4 regions of the Streptomyces sp. NPDC127068 genome follow, and region 4 is predicted to be linked to each of the others. Evidence: riboswitches for the same ligand, from Rfam matches in the RefSeq annotation. Region 4 holds a riboswitch; each other region holds the start of a gene.
The links. A riboswitch is a leader RNA that binds a small molecule or an ion and turns the genes downstream of it on or off. The one in region 4 is predicted to bind cyclic di-AMP.

Region 1 (3,842 bases), on a different contig from region 4:
GGTCTGATCCGCGCCTCGGACCACGGCGAGCACCTCACCGAGGGCGAAGCGGCGGCGATGGCGTTCATCCTGTTGTTCGCCGGCTTCGAGACCACCGTGAACCTCATCGGCAACGGCACCTTCGCCCTGCTCACCCACCCCGAGCAGCGGGCACTGCTCCAGCGGTCGCTGGCCGAGGAGGGGGAGGACTCCCCGCTGCTGGACACGGCGGTCGAGGAACTGTTGCGGTTCGACGGCCCGGTGGAGATGGCCACCTGGCGGTTCGCCACCGAACCGCTGCGCCTCGGCGGCCGGGACATCGAGCGGGGGGACCCGGTGCTGGTGGTGCTCGCGGCGGCGGACCGCGACCCGGAACGCTTCGACCGGCCCGACACCCTGGACCTGACCCGGCGCGACAATCCGCACCTCGGATACGGCCACGGAATCCACTACTGCCTCGGCGCGCCACTGGCCCGGTTGGAGGGTCGCGCCGCGCTGGTCACCCTGCTCCGCAGGCTCCCTGACCTGCAACTCGCCGCCGCTCCGGAGGAATTGCGGTGGCGCGGCGGCCTGATCATGCGGGGCCTGCGGACGTTGCCCGTGCGGTTCGCTCCGGCCGCCGTGACCAGCAGTGGTGACGTCAGATCAGTTCCGTGATGCCTGCGTGATCTGCGCTGCATTGACTTGTGACAGGCGTTCGACTCCGGCTACCTTCACGACGAATCGGCCGCCCCCAGCCGCCGTGTTCGGTCCTGCTGTCGTACGAAAGGCCACCGCATGCTCTCCGGGAACGGTCGTCATCGACGCCCCCGACAGGCCCCCCCTCTGGTCGTTGCGGCCGGGGTGACCAGCTCCGCGATCGTCCTTCCGCTGCTCGGTGCGAGCGGTGCGACCGCGGCGGAGGCAGCGACCTGGGACCGGCTCGCGGAGTGCGAGAGCGGCGGCGCGTGGAGCGCGAACGACGCCAACGGCTTCTACGGCGGTCTCCAGCTCACCCAGGAGGCGTGGGAGAAGCACGGCGGGCTCACCTACGCGGTCAGCCCCGACCAGGCCAGCCGGTCCCAGCAGATCACCGTGGGCGAGCGCATCCTGGCCGCGCAGGGACCCACCGCCTGGCCGGGGTGCGGCGAAGCCGTGGGCCTCGTCAAGGGCGGCCCGGCGGCGGCCGTGGACCCGGGCGTTCCGTCCAAGTCGGACAAGGGGAACAAGGGCAGCGCGGTCATCGACACCGCCCCGGGCGGGGTGGCCGCCGGCAAGTCGGACGGGTCCCGTTCCACCGCGGACCGGCCCGCGTCCCAGACCCCCCGACCGGCGGAGACGACGGAACCCGGTTCCTCGACCTCGCCGAGCGCTTCGGAGGACGCCTCCGGTTCCGCGGCTCCCTCCGACGGCGCCACCTCCCCCGGCGCCACGGGTTCTTCGGGACCCTCGGACTCCGCCGACCCCTCGGACTCGTCGAGTTCCTCCCCGTCGTCCGAGGCGTCCCCCGGGGAGTCCTCGTCGAGCGGCGACCCGGCAGACGGGACGCCCGGTACGGGCACTGGCAGCGAGTCGGCCGAGCCCGGCTCCTCGTCCCCCTCGTCAGGCGCCTCCGAGGCGGCTGCGGACGCTTCGACGACGGCGGAGGCGAAGGAGGGTTCGGGCCGTCACCGCGGCGCCCCGGCGGCCGAGGAGGCCGCCGCCTCCCGGGAGGGCGACACCGCGGCGGAGCACGCCTCGCGCAGCAGTGCATCCCGTGACGAACTGGACAAGTCGTACACGGTGCAGTCCGGTGACAACCTGTCGGCGATCGCCGACTCCCAGGGTGTCGAAGGGGGTTGGTCGACCCTCTACGACGGCAACAAGGGCACGGTCGGAACGGACCCCGACCTCATCCTCCCTGGCCAGAGCCTTGACCTGGCGCCCGAAGCCACCGAAAAGAAGCAGTAGTTCGCTCCTTAATGTCCGTTTTGAGGTGTGGGGCGGAAGTGAGACATGGGTCTCATCGACCCGGCTGAGCTTTGAGTTTCGGCCCGCCCCATGCCTACGGTCATGGCCGTTCGCCAATGCGGGCACCGACCTCCGTCACGCCGAATCCTGCCGACGGAAGTTCGGGAAACTCGACGCGTGAAGCGCCGTGGGCAGGAGCGGGGGACCCAAGGTAAGCGCCGGACGGGGTCGTTCGGGGAGTCGACGAGACTCCCCGGGAGACGACCGGACGGCTAGGGGTGGAGCCGCGCGCTGGACGCGCGGCCGGGCACTCACTCGGCCCGAACCCGACAGCTCACCTCGTATGGCGTCGGTGAGGGGATGTCTTCATGCTGCTTTCCGGCAAGGGCAAGCACCGCAAGCCCAGCAAGGCCACTCGTATCGTCACCCTCGCGGGGGTCACCGGAGCGGCCGTCGCCGCCCCGCTGCTGACGGCGACCAGTGCGTCCGCCGCCACCGCCGCCGAGTGGGACCGCGTCGCCCAGTGCGAGTCGGGCGGCAACTGGTCCATCAACACCGGCAACGGTTACTACGGCGGCCTCCAGTTCTCCGCCTCCACCTGGGCCGCCTTCGGCGGAACCAAGTACGCGCCCTCCGCGAACCTGGCCACCAAGGCCCAGCAGATCGAGATAGCCGAGAAGGTCCTCGCCGGCCAGGGCAAGGGTGCCTGGCCGAGCTGTGGCGTCGGCCTCTCCAGCGCCCCCTACGGTGGCGGCGCCGCCGAGCAGCCGAAGCCGCAGACCCAGCAGCCGCAGCAGAGCGCCCCCGTGCAGCAGGCCCAGCCGAAGCAGCAGCAGCCGCAGCAGACCGAGCAGCGCGCCTCCCGCGCCGAGGACCGCGCCCCGGCCGCCCCGGCGCAGCCCGCCAAGCCGGCCGCGCCGACCAAGACGGTCGAGACCCCGACCGGCAAGAAGGTCGCGAAGGGCGACGGCGAGTACAAGGTCGTCAGCGGCGACTCGCTCAGCGCCATCGCCGAGGCCGAGGGCGTCAAGGGCGGCTGGCAGAAGCTGTACGAGCTGAACGACGACATCGTCGACGACGCCGACTTCATCTACCCGGGCCAGCAGCTCCACCTCTCCTGACCCCCGCTGAACCGGTGGTCACCGCCGGGCCCGACGGGCCCCACGGGACCACTCCCGGCTCCGGCCCGCCCCGGCCGTGAGCCGCACACCCGGTCCCGGGCCGCGCCCCGGCCCGGCCGGGAACCCGTCCCCTCGGGTCAGTCCGCCCCGGTGCGCCGCCCCCGTGCACCGGGGCGGCGGTGCGTCCCCGGCCGGCCGGGGACGCGTTGCGCCCCGAACGCGTCGGGGCTCAGGTGTAGCACCCCGAGCACATTTGTTTGCCGACGGAACAATTTGGTTTCCGTTTGTCCACGAGCCGGGTGGCCGGGTGGCCGAAGCCCCGGGGGCCGTTAGGCTCAGGGGCGGCGGGGCCACCGGCCCCGCATCACTGCGTCACATCCCAGAAGGAGATGCTCGTGCCGTCCATCGACGTCGTCGTAGCCCGGGAAATCCTGGACTCCCGAGGCAATCCCACGGTCGAGGTCGAGGTGGGCCTCGATGACGGCAGCACCGGCCGTGCCGCCGTACCGTCCGGCGCCTCCACGGGTGCCTTCGAGGCCCTGGAGCTGCGTGACGGTGACGCCAACCGCTACGGCGGCAAGGGCGTAGAGAAGGCCGTCCTCGCGGTCATCGAGCAGATCGGCCCGGAGCTCGTCGGTTACGACGCCACCGAGCAGCGCCTGATCGACCAGGCCATGTTCGACCTGGACGCCACCCCGGACAAGTCCTCGCTCGGCGCCAACGCCATCCTCGGCGTCTCGCTCGCCGTCGCGCACGCCGCCTCCGAGGCCAGCGACCTGCCGCTGTTCCGCTACCTGGGCGGCCCCAACGCGC
Region 2 (3,842 bases), on a different contig from region 4:
GGTCGTGCCGCTGCTCCAGCGGCACCGCATCCTCACCCAGGTCTCCGGCGACCACCTGGAGGTCATCAAGCTGATCCCGCCGCTGGTCGTGGACGAGGCGGACGTCGATCGTTTCGTCACGGCCTTCACCGCCGTGATGGACGACGCACACAGCGGGGGTGGGCTGATGTGGGACTTCGGGAGGACACTGGTCAAACAGGCCGTCGCGAACCGCTGACGCGGCCCGGGCGGGGGGAGACGCGGCCCGGCCGGGGTGTCCCGCGGTTCTCGACCTCCAGCTTTTACCTCCTAGGCAAGAGATTTGCCCGGGAGGCACTTTTCTGGCTCAATCGATGACATGAACCCCTCCGAGTCGACTCCCCACGAGGAGCCGCAGCCACCCGCCGGGTCCCCCGACCCGGCCGGTGGCCCCGCTGGCGAGCTGCCCGTCGTGGCCCCCCGACTGCGGGAGCGCCGGCGGGGCGCCGGACTGACGCTGGAGGCCGCGGCAGCCTCGGCCGGGCTGTCCCCGGCCCATCTGTCCCGGCTGGAGACCGGCCGTCGGCAGCCGTCGCTGCCCATGCTGCTGTCGCTCGCCCGCGTCTACGGGACCACCGTCTCCGAACTGCTCGGCGAGACCGTCGCCGACCGGGAGGCGATCGTCGAGTCCGCCACCATGGAACCCACCCGCGCCGGCGGCTGGACCTACTGGCAGGCCGGCGCCCCCGGCCGGGGCATGCAGGCCCTCCGCGTCCGGGTGCCGTACGGCACCCAGGGCGACATCGTGCGGGTGCACCCCGGCGAGGAGTGGCTGTACGTCCTGTCCGGACGGCTGCGGCTGCGACTCGGGGACAGCACCCATGTGCTCGCGCCCGGCGACAGCGCGCACTTCGACTCGCTGACCCCGCACCGGATCGGCGCCGCCGACGAGGACGGGACCGACCTCCTCTTCGTGCACACCTTGTTGCAGAGCCCGACCGCCGCGCTGTGCCTAGGCCCGACGGACGTCCACACCCCGGGAGACTTCCGATGACCGAGCCCGTTCCCCCCACCGACCCGGCGGCGCCCCCGGCGGTCCAGCCCGTCCCGCGCCCGCGCATCGAGGACAAGATGCCGCCGAGCATCTGGATCCGACTGCTCATCTACGTCGCGGTCGGGCACCTCGTCGCCGCCTTCATCTGGCTGCTGTTCGAGGTCGGAGCCAAGTGAGGCGCTGACGTCAGTCGAGCAGCCGGGACCGGAGGCGGGCGCGCAGGTCCGGCGTGAGCCCGATGGCCTGCGTCAGGTAGGCGTCCGTGCCGCCCCAACATCGATCGATGCTGTCGAAGGCCGCCGCCAGGTATTCCGAGCGTGCGTCGAACAGCGGGCTCAGCAGTTCCATCACCTCCGGCGCGTACCCGTCGACCGCGTCCGCGCTGCGCTGCACCCGGTACCGCCGGTGCGCGGCGTTGGACTTCAGGTAGTCCTCCTCGATCGCGTCCCGTTCGACGCCGAGTGCGAGCAGGGTCACGGCGATGGACAGGCCCGCCCGGTCCTTGCCCGCCGCACAGTGCAGGAGCGCCGGCACGCTGTCCTCCGCGACCGCCCGCAGCACCCGTGCGTGTTCCGCGGTCCGCTCCTCGATCAGCACGCGGTACGAGGTGACCATCTGCTCGACCGCCCGCCCCCCGGCCAGGAGGGCGCGGAGCTGGGCGAGGTCGCCCCGGCGCACCATCCGCCAGAACTCCGCGCCGTCGGCCGGGTCGCTCAGCGGCAGGTTGACGTTGCGCACGCCGGGCAGTTCCACGTCATGGCCGTCGAGCCCGCGGTCGGCGTCGTTGCGGAAGTCGAAGATCGTGTGCAGCCCCAGCCCGGTCAGGTAGCGACGGTCCTCGTCGGTCGCGTGGGCGAGGTGGCCGCTGCGGAACAGCACCCCGTGTCGGACCCGCCTGCCGTCCGCGGTCGGTAGACCACCCAGATCACGGAAGTTGCGCACGCCGGTCAGTTCGGGCTCGGTGGACGGGATCTGCTGCGTCACGGGGGCTCCTCCCAGTCCCCCGCCGGCGCCGTCCGTCAGCGGGGCGCTTCAGACGATACGACATCACTTGCTCGGACAATCACCTTGCACGAGGGCTTTCGTTGGTGATCCTCAGCCATGTCATGCATGAGGGAATCCACCAATGAAAGGGTGATTTGCGCCTTTGGTCGGATTGAGCGGCTTTGGTGTAACTGGCCAGGAAATAAGGCGCCCTAGGGGGAGAGGTCGTGACCGGGATCATAGTGGTCACGGTGGGTGGTGATCACCGGTTCGCCGGCTGCCCGCCCCGGCCCGGGAATTGGCATCGGCGAGCCCCGCCGCCATCGACGCAGGGTGACCGGAACGAGCGGCGAGGATCAAGAAACAGCAGGCCGCTGACGGGTGCTCGGTTGTCGGGGCCGTTCCCGCTCGCTTAGCGTCACGCTCACTCCGGGCGGACGCCTAGTCCTGCCGCCGCTCGGTATCCCCATCTCACCACCCGACATCGGCAGGAGCGGGGAACCCACACGCAGTACGCCGCATCCGGGCGACCGGACCGGCTCGGGGTGAAGCCGCGCGAGCGCGGCCGGGCAGCTCCAGCCCGAACCCGACAGCTCACCTCGTAGGCGCCGGAGAGGAACGCACCATGCCCGCGACGGGAAAGCACCGCCGTCCCAAGTCCGCCCGGCTCGTCCGGACGATCGCCATCGCCGGAACCGGTGGTGCGGCAGCCCTTGCGCTGCCGCTGATCGGCGCCACCCAGGCCCAGGCCGCGACCCCGCAGTCCGCCTCCGCGCTCGCCCCCGCGACCTCGGTCGCCGTGGCGCCCCAGGCGGCCCCCGAGGCGCCCGCACAGCAGCCCGCCGAGCTCACGACCTACTCCGTCAAGGTCGGCGACCACCTGTCGAAGATCGCTGACGACCAGGACCTGCGCGGCGGTTGGCAGCGGCTGTATCAGGACAACCGGACCGCCGTCGGATCGAATCCCGATCTGATCACGCCCGGCCTCAAGCTCACCCTCGGCGGCAAGGCCGCAGCCACGGCCACCGCGCCGAAGCAGGCCGCGCCGAAGCCCGCCGCACCCCAGGCCGCCGCCCCGAAGGCCGCCGCCCCGAAGGCCGCCGCTCCCCAGGCGACCGCTCCCCAGGCCGCGCAGCCCGAGCAGGCGGCCCCCGCGGCCCCCGCCGCGCCGAAGCCCGCCGCCCCGAAGGCCGTGCCCGTCGCGGCCCAGGCCCCGGCCGCCACCGCGAGCGCCGGTGGCTACACGCTGCCGGTCGCGAGCGGTGTGGGCACGCCGTACCGCGCCTCCGGCAGCATGTGGTCCAGCGGCTACCACACCGGCGTCGACTTCAGCGTCCCCTCCGGTACCCCGCTCAAGGCCGTCGGCTCCGGCACCGTCGTCTCCGCCGGTTGGGCGGGCGCCTACGGCAATCAGGTCATCATCCAGCTCGCCGACGGCAAGTACGCCCAGTACGCCCACCTCTCGCAGCTCGGCGTCTCCGCGGGCCAGTCCGTCTCGGGCGGCCAGCAGATCGGCACCGCGGGTTCCACCGGCAACAGCACCGGACCGCACCTGCACTTCGAGATCCGCACCTCCCCGTCCTACGGCTCCGACGTCGACCCGCTGTCCTACCTGCGGTCGAAGGGCGTCGCGATCTGACCCCCCGCGGCCACCGGCCGCACCAGCCCACGCGGGGCCGTATCGACGGATACGGCCCCGCGTCGCATGTCGGCACCGGTGCAGGGCGGCGCCGAGCGGTGCGGGGGAGCCGGGCTATTCCCGACTCGACGAAATGAGTCGCATGGCCTTTATCACGTGCCGTCAAGCCCCATGGCGCATTATTACGGTGGCGTAGGTCACGTGGAG
Region 3 (3,842 bases), on a different contig from region 4:
GAAGTAAACGACACCACGGCACGACGCATTCCAGCGAATTCCTTCGCCAAGCGCGGCGCCAGTGATCGACGGTCACATCGTGGCGGCCCTTTGTTACGGGACGGCGCTTCCCGTGTTGACGGGATGTTTCGACGTCCCCGAGCGCCGGAGCGGCTCCGGGCGACGCGCGGCCTTGCGGCGGTGGGCCGCGATCCCGCGCTCCGTGTGCGCGGCCATCAGCACGCCGGCCCGCTCCGCGTCGCGCCGGGCCACCGCGTCGATGATCGCCCCGCGCTCCGTCCACTCCTCGGCGGGCCGCTGAGCGGGCTCGACCGTGTACATCCAGGCGGTCTTGTGCCGCACCTGGGTGAGCATGGCGATCAGCCCGTGGCTGGCGCAGGCCTGGATCAGCGTCTCGTGGAACCAGCTGCCCAGGGCACGCAGCTCGTCCCCGGTCCCGTTCCCCGCCCGCTCCTGCCCCAGGCGCACCAGTCCGCGCAGCACCTTCAGATGGGCGTCCGTGCGCCGTTCGGCCGCGCGGGACGCCCCCAGGGGCTCCAGCAGCCGTCGCACGTCGAGCAGGTCGGCCGCCTCCCGGTCGGTCGGCTCGGCGACACAGGCCCCCGCATGTCTACGGGTGACCACGAACCCCTCGGCCTCCAGCGTGCGCAACGCCTCGCGCACCGGGACGCGGGAGACTCCGTAGCGGCGGGCGAGCACGTCTTCGGTGAGTCGGCTCCCCCGCTCCAGTGCACCGCTGACGATGTCGTCCCGAATGGCCGTGCATACCGAATGGGCGGGAATGCGCATGGGGGGACCTCCGCTTCCGTGCCCGCGAAACGCGGTCGATCGACATTGATTCGGTGACTCTATTGCAGCTCGCCGGAATTTCCGACCGCTCTTCACCGTTCCCTGGAATTTCCGGACGATGGATTACCCGCCGGCGACCGGGTCACGGGGCGCTCGGCCGGTAGGGCGCCCGCGGTCCGGGAACGACGAAAGCCCCGGCCGGAGCCGGGGCTTTCGGTGGTGCCGTCCTTGGGGGGAGGCTCAGAGGGACACGCCGTGCGCGCGCAGGTAGGCGACGGGGTCGAGGTCGGAGCCGTACTCGGCGCTCGCCCGCGCCTCGAAGTGCAGGTGCGCCCCGGTCACGTTGCCGGTGGCACCCGCGAGGCCGATCTGCTGGCCCGCGGTGACCGACTGGCCCGCGGTGACGGCCACGGACGACAGGTGCGCGTACTGGGTGTAGGTGCCGTCGTGCATCTTGATGACGACGTTGTAGCCGTAGGCGCCGCCCCAGCCGGCCTCGACCACGGTGCCGTAGCCGACGGACTGGATCGGGGTGCCGGTGCCGGCGTGGAAGTCGATGCCGGTGTGGGTACCGGAGGACCAGATGCTGCCGCCCGCGCCGTAGGAGGTGGAGACGTGGCCACCGGCGACGGGGCTGACGTAGGTCGTCAGGCGCTTGCGCTCGGCCTCGCGGGCCGCCCGCTCCTCGGCCTCGCGCTCCTTCGCGGCCTCGGCCTCGGCCCGGCGCTTCTGCTCGGCGAGGCGCTGCTTGGTCTCCGCCTCGACGAGCTTCAGGGCGGCGGCCTCGTCGGCGGCGATCTGCTGCACCGCGGCCTGGGTGTCGATCTCGTCGGCGACGGCGTCCCCGATGGAGATCGTCTTGGTGAGACCCGTGTCCTCCAGGGCGGAGGGCTCGTCGACGGCCAGGGCGGGGGAGGCGAGGGTGCCGATGACACCGGTGGTGGTCAGCGTGGCGACGCCCGCGACGTTCGCGGTGGTGCGCGACATGCGCGTCGGACGACGGTGCTTCCCGGTGGCGCGGGTGAACGCCATGAAGTGGGTGGTCCTTTCCTTCCTTCTCGCCTACCGGGTTAGCTGACGGGTTCGGAGCAGGAAGGTCTCCTACGGACCCCCTCCGCGTGGCGACGGGCGTCCGATTCACCCCAGGGACGGTTGGGTCCCCGGCTCCCCAGGCTCGCGCCGTAGGGGGATTCGGCGATGACTGTCCGGTGCCGCGGCTGCGGCGTACCGCACGACGGGCAGTCGACCTGACGCTAAGCCGGAGATCTTTCCTACGACAAACGGATCGGCGGTTTTGTTGCGCACGCCACACCGCGGACCGCAACGTCCGGCGCTTTCGGGACATCCGGGCCCGGCGCCCGGGGGCGCCGCGCTGACGGTGCGTGAAACGCCGGCCGGACGCACGGAGGTGCCGTCCCGTCGGACGACGGAACGGCACCCACCGCGGTCGCTCCTAGCCGGAGACGACCGTGACCTCGCCGATGCCGAGCGCCTTCACCGGCTCCTCGATCTGCGTCGCGTCGCCGACCAGCACCGTCACCAGACGCTCCACCGGGAAGGCGTTCACGACGGCCGCCGTGGCCTCCACGGTGCCGGTGGCCGCGAGCCGCTGGTACAGCAGCCCCTGGTAGTCGTCCGGGAGTTCCTGCTCGACCTGGTCGGCGAGGGTGCCCGCGACAGCCCCGGCCGTCTCGTACTTCAGCGGGGCGACGCCCACCAGGTTCTGCACCGCGACGTCCCGTTCGGCGTCCGTCAGGCCCTCGCCGGCGAGCGTCCGCAGGACCTTCCACAGGTCCTCCAGCGCGGGCCCGGTCGACGCCGTGTCGACGGAACCGGAGATGCCGAGCAGCGCCGCGCCCGTGCCGTTCGCCGTCGACCGCAGCACCTGGGCGAAGGCCCGCACGCCGTACGTGTAGCCCTTCTCCTCGCGCAGCACGCGGTCCAGTCGCGAGGTGAGCGTGCCGCCCAGGCAGTAGGTGCCGAGGACCTGGGCCGGCCACACCCGGTCGTGCCGGTCGGCCCCGAGACGGCCGATCAGCACCTGGGTCTGGACCGCACCCGGCCGGTCCACGATGAAGACCCGGCCGCTGTCGTCGGCGGTCACCGGGGGCACCAGGCGCGGGGTCGCCGGACCGCCCGTCCAGGCCCCGAGGGTGTCCGCGAGGACCGCGTCGACGTCGACGCCGGTGAAGTCCCCCACGATGACGGCGGTCGCCGTGGCGGGCCGCACGTTCTTCTCGTAGAGGGCGCGCACGGCGGCCGAGTCGATCGCCGCGACGGTCTCCTCGGAGCCCTGGCGCGGGCGGGACATCCGGACGTCCGCGGGGAACAGCTGCTTGTACAGCTCCTTGGCCGCGCGCCGGCCGGGGTTGGCCGTCTCGTGCGGGATCTCGTCCAACCGGTTGCGGACCAGGCGCTCGATCTCGCTGTCGGCGAAGGCCGGCGCGCGCAGGGCGTCGGCGAGCAGCCCGAGGGCCTTCGGCAGCCGGGAGGCGGGCACTTCGAGGGAGATCCGGACACAGGGGTGGTCGGCGTGCGCGTCGAGGGTGGCGCCGCAGCGCTCCAGCTCGGCGGCGAACTCCTCGGCCGTGTGCTTGTCGGTGCCCTCGGAGAACGCCCGCGCCATGATGGTGGCGACTCCGTCGAGGCCGGCCGGCTCGACGTCCAGCGGGCTGTCCAGCAGCACCTCCACGGCGACGACCTGCTGTCCGGGGCGGTCGCAGCGCAGCACGGTCAGGCCGTTGCCCAGCGTCTGGCGGGTGGGCTCGGGGAAGGCCCAGGGGCGGGCGTCACCGGGCTGCGGCTGGGGGTGGAAGTCCATGGTCACGACTGGCTGGGCCTCGGTCACTTGGCCGCCTCCTCGTCTGCGTTCTCGTCGGCCCCGGCGTCGGCGGCACCGTCCGCGTCGGGCTCCGGGTGGTCCAGCGGCTCGTAGACGAGCACCGCGCGGTTGTCGGGCCGCAGTCGCGCCGCGGCGACCTCCCGGACCTCCTCCGCGGTGACGTCCAGGACCCGCTGGACGGCGGTCAGGGCGAGCTGGGGGTCACCGAACA
Region 4 (3,842 bases):
ATGAGGGACTCGGACTCGCCGCCCTGGTTGCCGTCCGCCCAGACGGAGTAGGAGTCGGCGGTGTCGACGAAGTTGCCGCCGGCGCCCGCGTAGGCGTCGAGGACGGCGAAGGTCTGGGAGGTGTCCGCGGTCCAGCCGAAGACGTTGCCGCCGAGGGCGAGCGGGAAGACATCGATACCGGACGGGCCCAACGGGCGCAGAGTGGTCATGGCCCCAGTCAACACCGTGCCCCCCGCGGCCCCTTCCCGGGGACCGGCGGCCCTGACGTCGGAGGGTGAACGCCAGGACCGTCGGCACCCGGACGTGGGGGATGACCCGTCTCAGGTCCGGGCGCCGCGCAGGACACGAGCGGTGCCCGGCCCTCGTGGGGGACGGGGGTACGGGGTGTGCGGGCGGGGTGCGCCGGAGCGCCGGAGCTTCGTACGGCGCCGCCCGGCCCGCGTCACCGCGGCCCGCCCGTCGACCGGTCGACTAGAGGCTGAGGCCCTTGCCGCGCAGGTAGGCGGCCGGGTCGATGCCCGCGCTGCCGCCGCCGGGGTGGACCTCCAGGTGGAGGTGGGCACCGGTGACGTTGCCGGTGCCGCCGACGCGGCCGATGACCTCGCCGGTGGAGACCTTCTGACCGACGCTCACACCGATCGACGACTGGTGGGCGTACCAGAGTTCGGTGCCGTCGTTGAGGGTGAGGACGGTGCGGTATCCGTACGAACCGGACCAGCCGGCCTCGGTGATGGTGCCGCTGCCGATGGCCTTCAGCGGGGTGCCGGTCGGGGCGGCGAAGTCGAGGCCCGTGTGGGAGCCGGAGGACCACATCGCGCCGGACTGCCCGTAGGTCGAGGTCAGCGTGTACGAGGAGAGCGGGAGGGAGAAGCTCTTGGCGAGCTTGGCGATGCGTTCCCGCTCGGCCTTGGCCTTCGCCGCGGCAGCCGCCTTCGCGCGCTCGGCCTCCTTCTTCTTCCGCTCCTCTTCCTTCTTGGCCTTCGCCTCGGCTTCCTTCTTGGCCTTGGCCTTCGCCTCGGCGGCGGCGGCGTCCTTGGTGGCCTTCTCCGCGGCGGCCTTCTCGGCGGCGGCGCGGGTGGCGCTCTCGGCCTGGTCCTGCTGCTGTTCGGCCTGCTGCATGATGCGGGCGCGCAGGGCCTCGCCGGCGTCGGTGGCGCCCTCGGCGGTGTCGGCGCTGGTGACGCCGGCGCCGGTGAGCGGGGCGACGGCGGGTGCGGCGGCCTGGGTGGCGGTGTCCGCGGAGGAGTCGCCGGGCATGATCGAGCCGATGTCGGGCATCGATATCTTCACGGCCGGCTTGCCGCCCTGCGCGGTGGCGATGCCGCCCGCGCCGACCGCGGCGATGACGCCGACGCCGAGGACGGTGGAGCTGCGGGCGAGTCCGCCGCGCTGCTTGGCGACGCGGTGCCGACCGCGCACGGGTCGGACGGTGTCGGCGGTCGGGTTCCAGACCTCGCGGGTCTCGCCCTCGGTCACATCGGGTCCGTAGACCCGGCCGTAGGGGGAGGTGGAGGGGGCCCCGTCCTCGGCCGATTTCGGCACGTAGGGAGCTTCGGGGGCAGGCCGATTGGACGCCACTGAGGCGTACTCCTTTCCTTCCTTCTCGCCTACCGGGTTAGCTGACGGGTTCGGAGCAGGAAGGTCTCCTACGGGCGTCCTTGAGAAGAGGCTGCCCGATTCACCCCATGGTGGTGGTTCCCCGGTTCCCTTGCGGGATTCGGCGCGTGCGCACGGAGCCGACTCTGGTGACGGCTGGGACGACCGCGCTGCGTTATCGAACGTTAATAGACCCGGGGGCCGGATTCCAAGCGCTTCCAGTTGATCGTTCCCGCCGATGGCAGGGACTTATCGGGGCACGGGCGGGCGGAACAGGGCGAGTTGACAGTTGGACAATATTCCCCGGAGCAGAGAACTTTCTCTGACGGTGGCTCAGTTGTTATCGACGGGGAGGGGTCCGTCACGGGGTGTGAGTGGGCGCCTCCGGCGGGGTGACGACGTGACGGAAGTGGCGGAAGTGGCGTGCCGGGTGTTCAGGGCCGGCGGACCGCGAGCAGGGCCAGGTCGTCCTCCGAGCCGCCCTCCGTGTGCCAGGCGACCTCGTTGATGACGACGGCGAGCAGGGCGTTCGGGTCGGAGAAGGTCCGGCCGCGCAACCGCGCCACCGGGTCGTAGAACTCACCGTGCACGTCCCGCGCTTCGGAGAGCCCGTCGGTGTAGCCGAGCAGGGTCGTGCCGGGAGGGAAGGGCGCCTCGTCGCACCGGTCGGGCCACACCCCGAGGTCGGCCATGCCCAGCGGCAGCGCCGGGCGGCGCGGGTCCAGGACGGTCAGAGCGCCGTCCGGGGCCAGCAGCAGCGGCGGCGGGTGCCCCCGGTTGAGGACCCGTACGACGTCCTGCCCGTGCGGGAGTTCGGCGAGTACGGCGGTGGTGAACCCCTCGAAGTCGTCGACCCCGCGCCGGCGGGTCCCCTCCCGGGCCAGGGCGCGTTCCAGCCGTCGGGCCACGGCCTCCAGGGTCGCCTCCTGCTCGGCGGCCTCCCGGAACGCGCCGATGAGCACCGCGACCGCGGAGACCGCGGTGATCCCCTTGCCCCGTACGTCACCGACCACCAGCCGGACCCCGTGCGGGGTGTCCTGCACGGCGTACAGGTCGCCCCCGATGGACGCGTCGGCCTGTGCGGCCTCGTAGCGGGCGGCGACGTCGAGGCCGCCGATCCGGTCGGCGGGCTCCGGCAGCACGGCGCGCTGGGCGGCTTCCGCGATCTCCCGTGCCGAGGCGAGCCGGGCGTTGCTGCGCCGGGCGAGGCCGTTGATGACGACGGCGAGCACGGACACCGTCACGATGGTCGCGAGGTCGGTGATGGCGTCGGCCCGCGCCAGGCCGCCGTCCGCGGACCGCTCGCCCAGCGCGGCGGCGCAGGCCATCAGCCCGACGGCCACGGTCCCGCGGCGGCCGTAGAAGGGCGCGGCGGCCAGCGGTGCGGCGGCGAAGAGGGGGGAAGCGGTGAGGTGCAGCGGGGTGAGCTCGTCGTAGAACAGTCCGATGACGATCAGCAGGACGGGCAGCACCCGAACGAACCAGCTGCCGCGGCGGGTGGAGCGCCGGTGCCGGCCCGTACCGGGCGCCGCCCCCGGCACGGGGTCGGGGCCCCTCTCCGGTACGGGGTCGGGGGCCGGGTCCGGTACGAGGCCGGGCGCCGTCTCCGCTACGGGACCGGGCACCGGGTCGGGCACCGGGTCGGGGGACCCGGCACCGTCGGTCGGCTCGCCTCCGTGGCCCACGTACCGTCTCCCGCCGCCTCCGTGCCCGTCACCGCCCGCCGCCCCCAGGCTTGCCCCACCGGGGACGCGCAGCGAGCCGTACGGGCCGTACGGGTGAACGCGGACGACCGGCAGCGGTCACCCAGACCTCACCCGGACGCACCGAAGGCCCGGAAGCACTGGGCTTCCGGGCCTTCGGCCTGAGTAGCGGGGACAGGATTTGAACCTGCGACCTCTGGGTTATGAGCCCAGCGAGCTACCGAGCTGCTCCACCCCGCGTCGGTAAACCCGACTCTACACCACTCGGGCGCCCGGACCACCATCCGTTTCCGCAGGCAGCGGCCCGGACGTCGCTCCCCGCCCCGCCGCCGGCAGTACGGACGGGTGCCCGGTCCGGACGCGTACGGAACGGGGGTGCGCCGGACGGGGTACGTCAACCGTGCCGCCCCCGCCCCTGCCCGGTTCGGGTGGTGGGGCGCCGGATTCCCGGTGGCGCCCCGGCCCGTCCGCCATCCTGGACGGATGAGTGACGAGACCTGCCCGGCCTGCGGCGGCACCGGACTCACCGAGCACGAACAGCAC

Region 1: it holds a riboswitch for cyclic di-AMP, as region 4 does, so the genes downstream of both, ACFWIA_RS00645 (transglycosylase family protein) here and ACFWIA_RS30370 (M23 family metallopeptidase) in region 4, are expected to answer to the same signal.
Region 2: it holds a riboswitch for cyclic di-AMP, as region 4 does, so the genes downstream of both, ACFWIA_RS15600 (peptidoglycan DD-metalloendopeptidase family protein) here and ACFWIA_RS30370 (M23 family metallopeptidase) in region 4, are expected to answer to the same signal.
Region 3: it holds a riboswitch for cyclic di-AMP, as region 4 does, so the genes downstream of both, ACFWIA_RS19675 (M23 family metallopeptidase) here and ACFWIA_RS30370 (M23 family metallopeptidase) in region 4, are expected to answer to the same signal.

What each region holds. Positions count from the first base shown of each region.
Region 1 is NZ_JBHXEN010000001.1:143,573-147,414, reverse strand. It holds gene ACFWIA_RS00655 (cytochrome P450) at 1-636, shown strand, start outside; gene ACFWIA_RS00650 (transglycosylase family protein) at 823-1,908, shown strand; cyclic di-AMP (ydaO/yuaA leader) riboswitch at 2,037-2,272, shown strand; gene ACFWIA_RS00645 (transglycosylase family protein) at 2,277-3,029, shown strand; gene eno (phosphopyruvate hydratase) at 3,425-3,842, shown strand, end outside.
Region 2 is NZ_JBHXEN010000021.1:60,509-64,350, forward strand. It holds gene ACFWIA_RS15580 (aspartate aminotransferase family protein) at 1-217, shown strand, start outside; gene ACFWIA_RS15585 (helix-turn-helix domain-containing protein) at 338-1,012, shown strand; gene ACFWIA_RS15590 (DUF6126 family protein) at 1,009-1,188, shown strand; gene ACFWIA_RS15595 (tyrosine-protein phosphatase) at 1,199-1,996, opposite strand; cyclic di-AMP (ydaO/yuaA leader) riboswitch at 2,459-2,617, shown strand; gene ACFWIA_RS15600 (peptidoglycan DD-metalloendopeptidase family protein) at 2,622-3,635, shown strand.
Region 3 is NZ_JBHXEN010000029.1:78,508-82,349, reverse strand. It holds gene ACFWIA_RS19680 (GntR family transcriptional regulator) at 94-789, opposite strand; gene ACFWIA_RS19675 (M23 family metallopeptidase) at 1,030-1,821, opposite strand; cyclic di-AMP (ydaO/yuaA leader) riboswitch at 1,834-1,996, opposite strand; gene ACFWIA_RS19670 (M16 family metallopeptidase) at 2,243-3,610, opposite strand; gene ACFWIA_RS19665 (M16 family metallopeptidase) at 3,634-3,842, opposite strand, start outside.
Region 4 is NZ_JBHXEN010000063.1:19,384-23,225, reverse strand. It holds gene ACFWIA_RS30375 (aldo/keto reductase) at 1-209, opposite strand, end outside; gene ACFWIA_RS30370 (M23 family metallopeptidase) at 472-1,578, opposite strand; cyclic di-AMP (ydaO/yuaA leader) riboswitch at 1,590-1,733, opposite strand; gene ACFWIA_RS30365 (PP2C family protein-serine/threonine phosphatase) at 2,031-3,221, opposite strand; tRNA gene ACFWIA_RS30360 (tRNA-Met) at 3,466-3,539, opposite strand; gene ACFWIA_RS30355 (hypothetical protein) at 3,783-3,842, shown strand, end outside.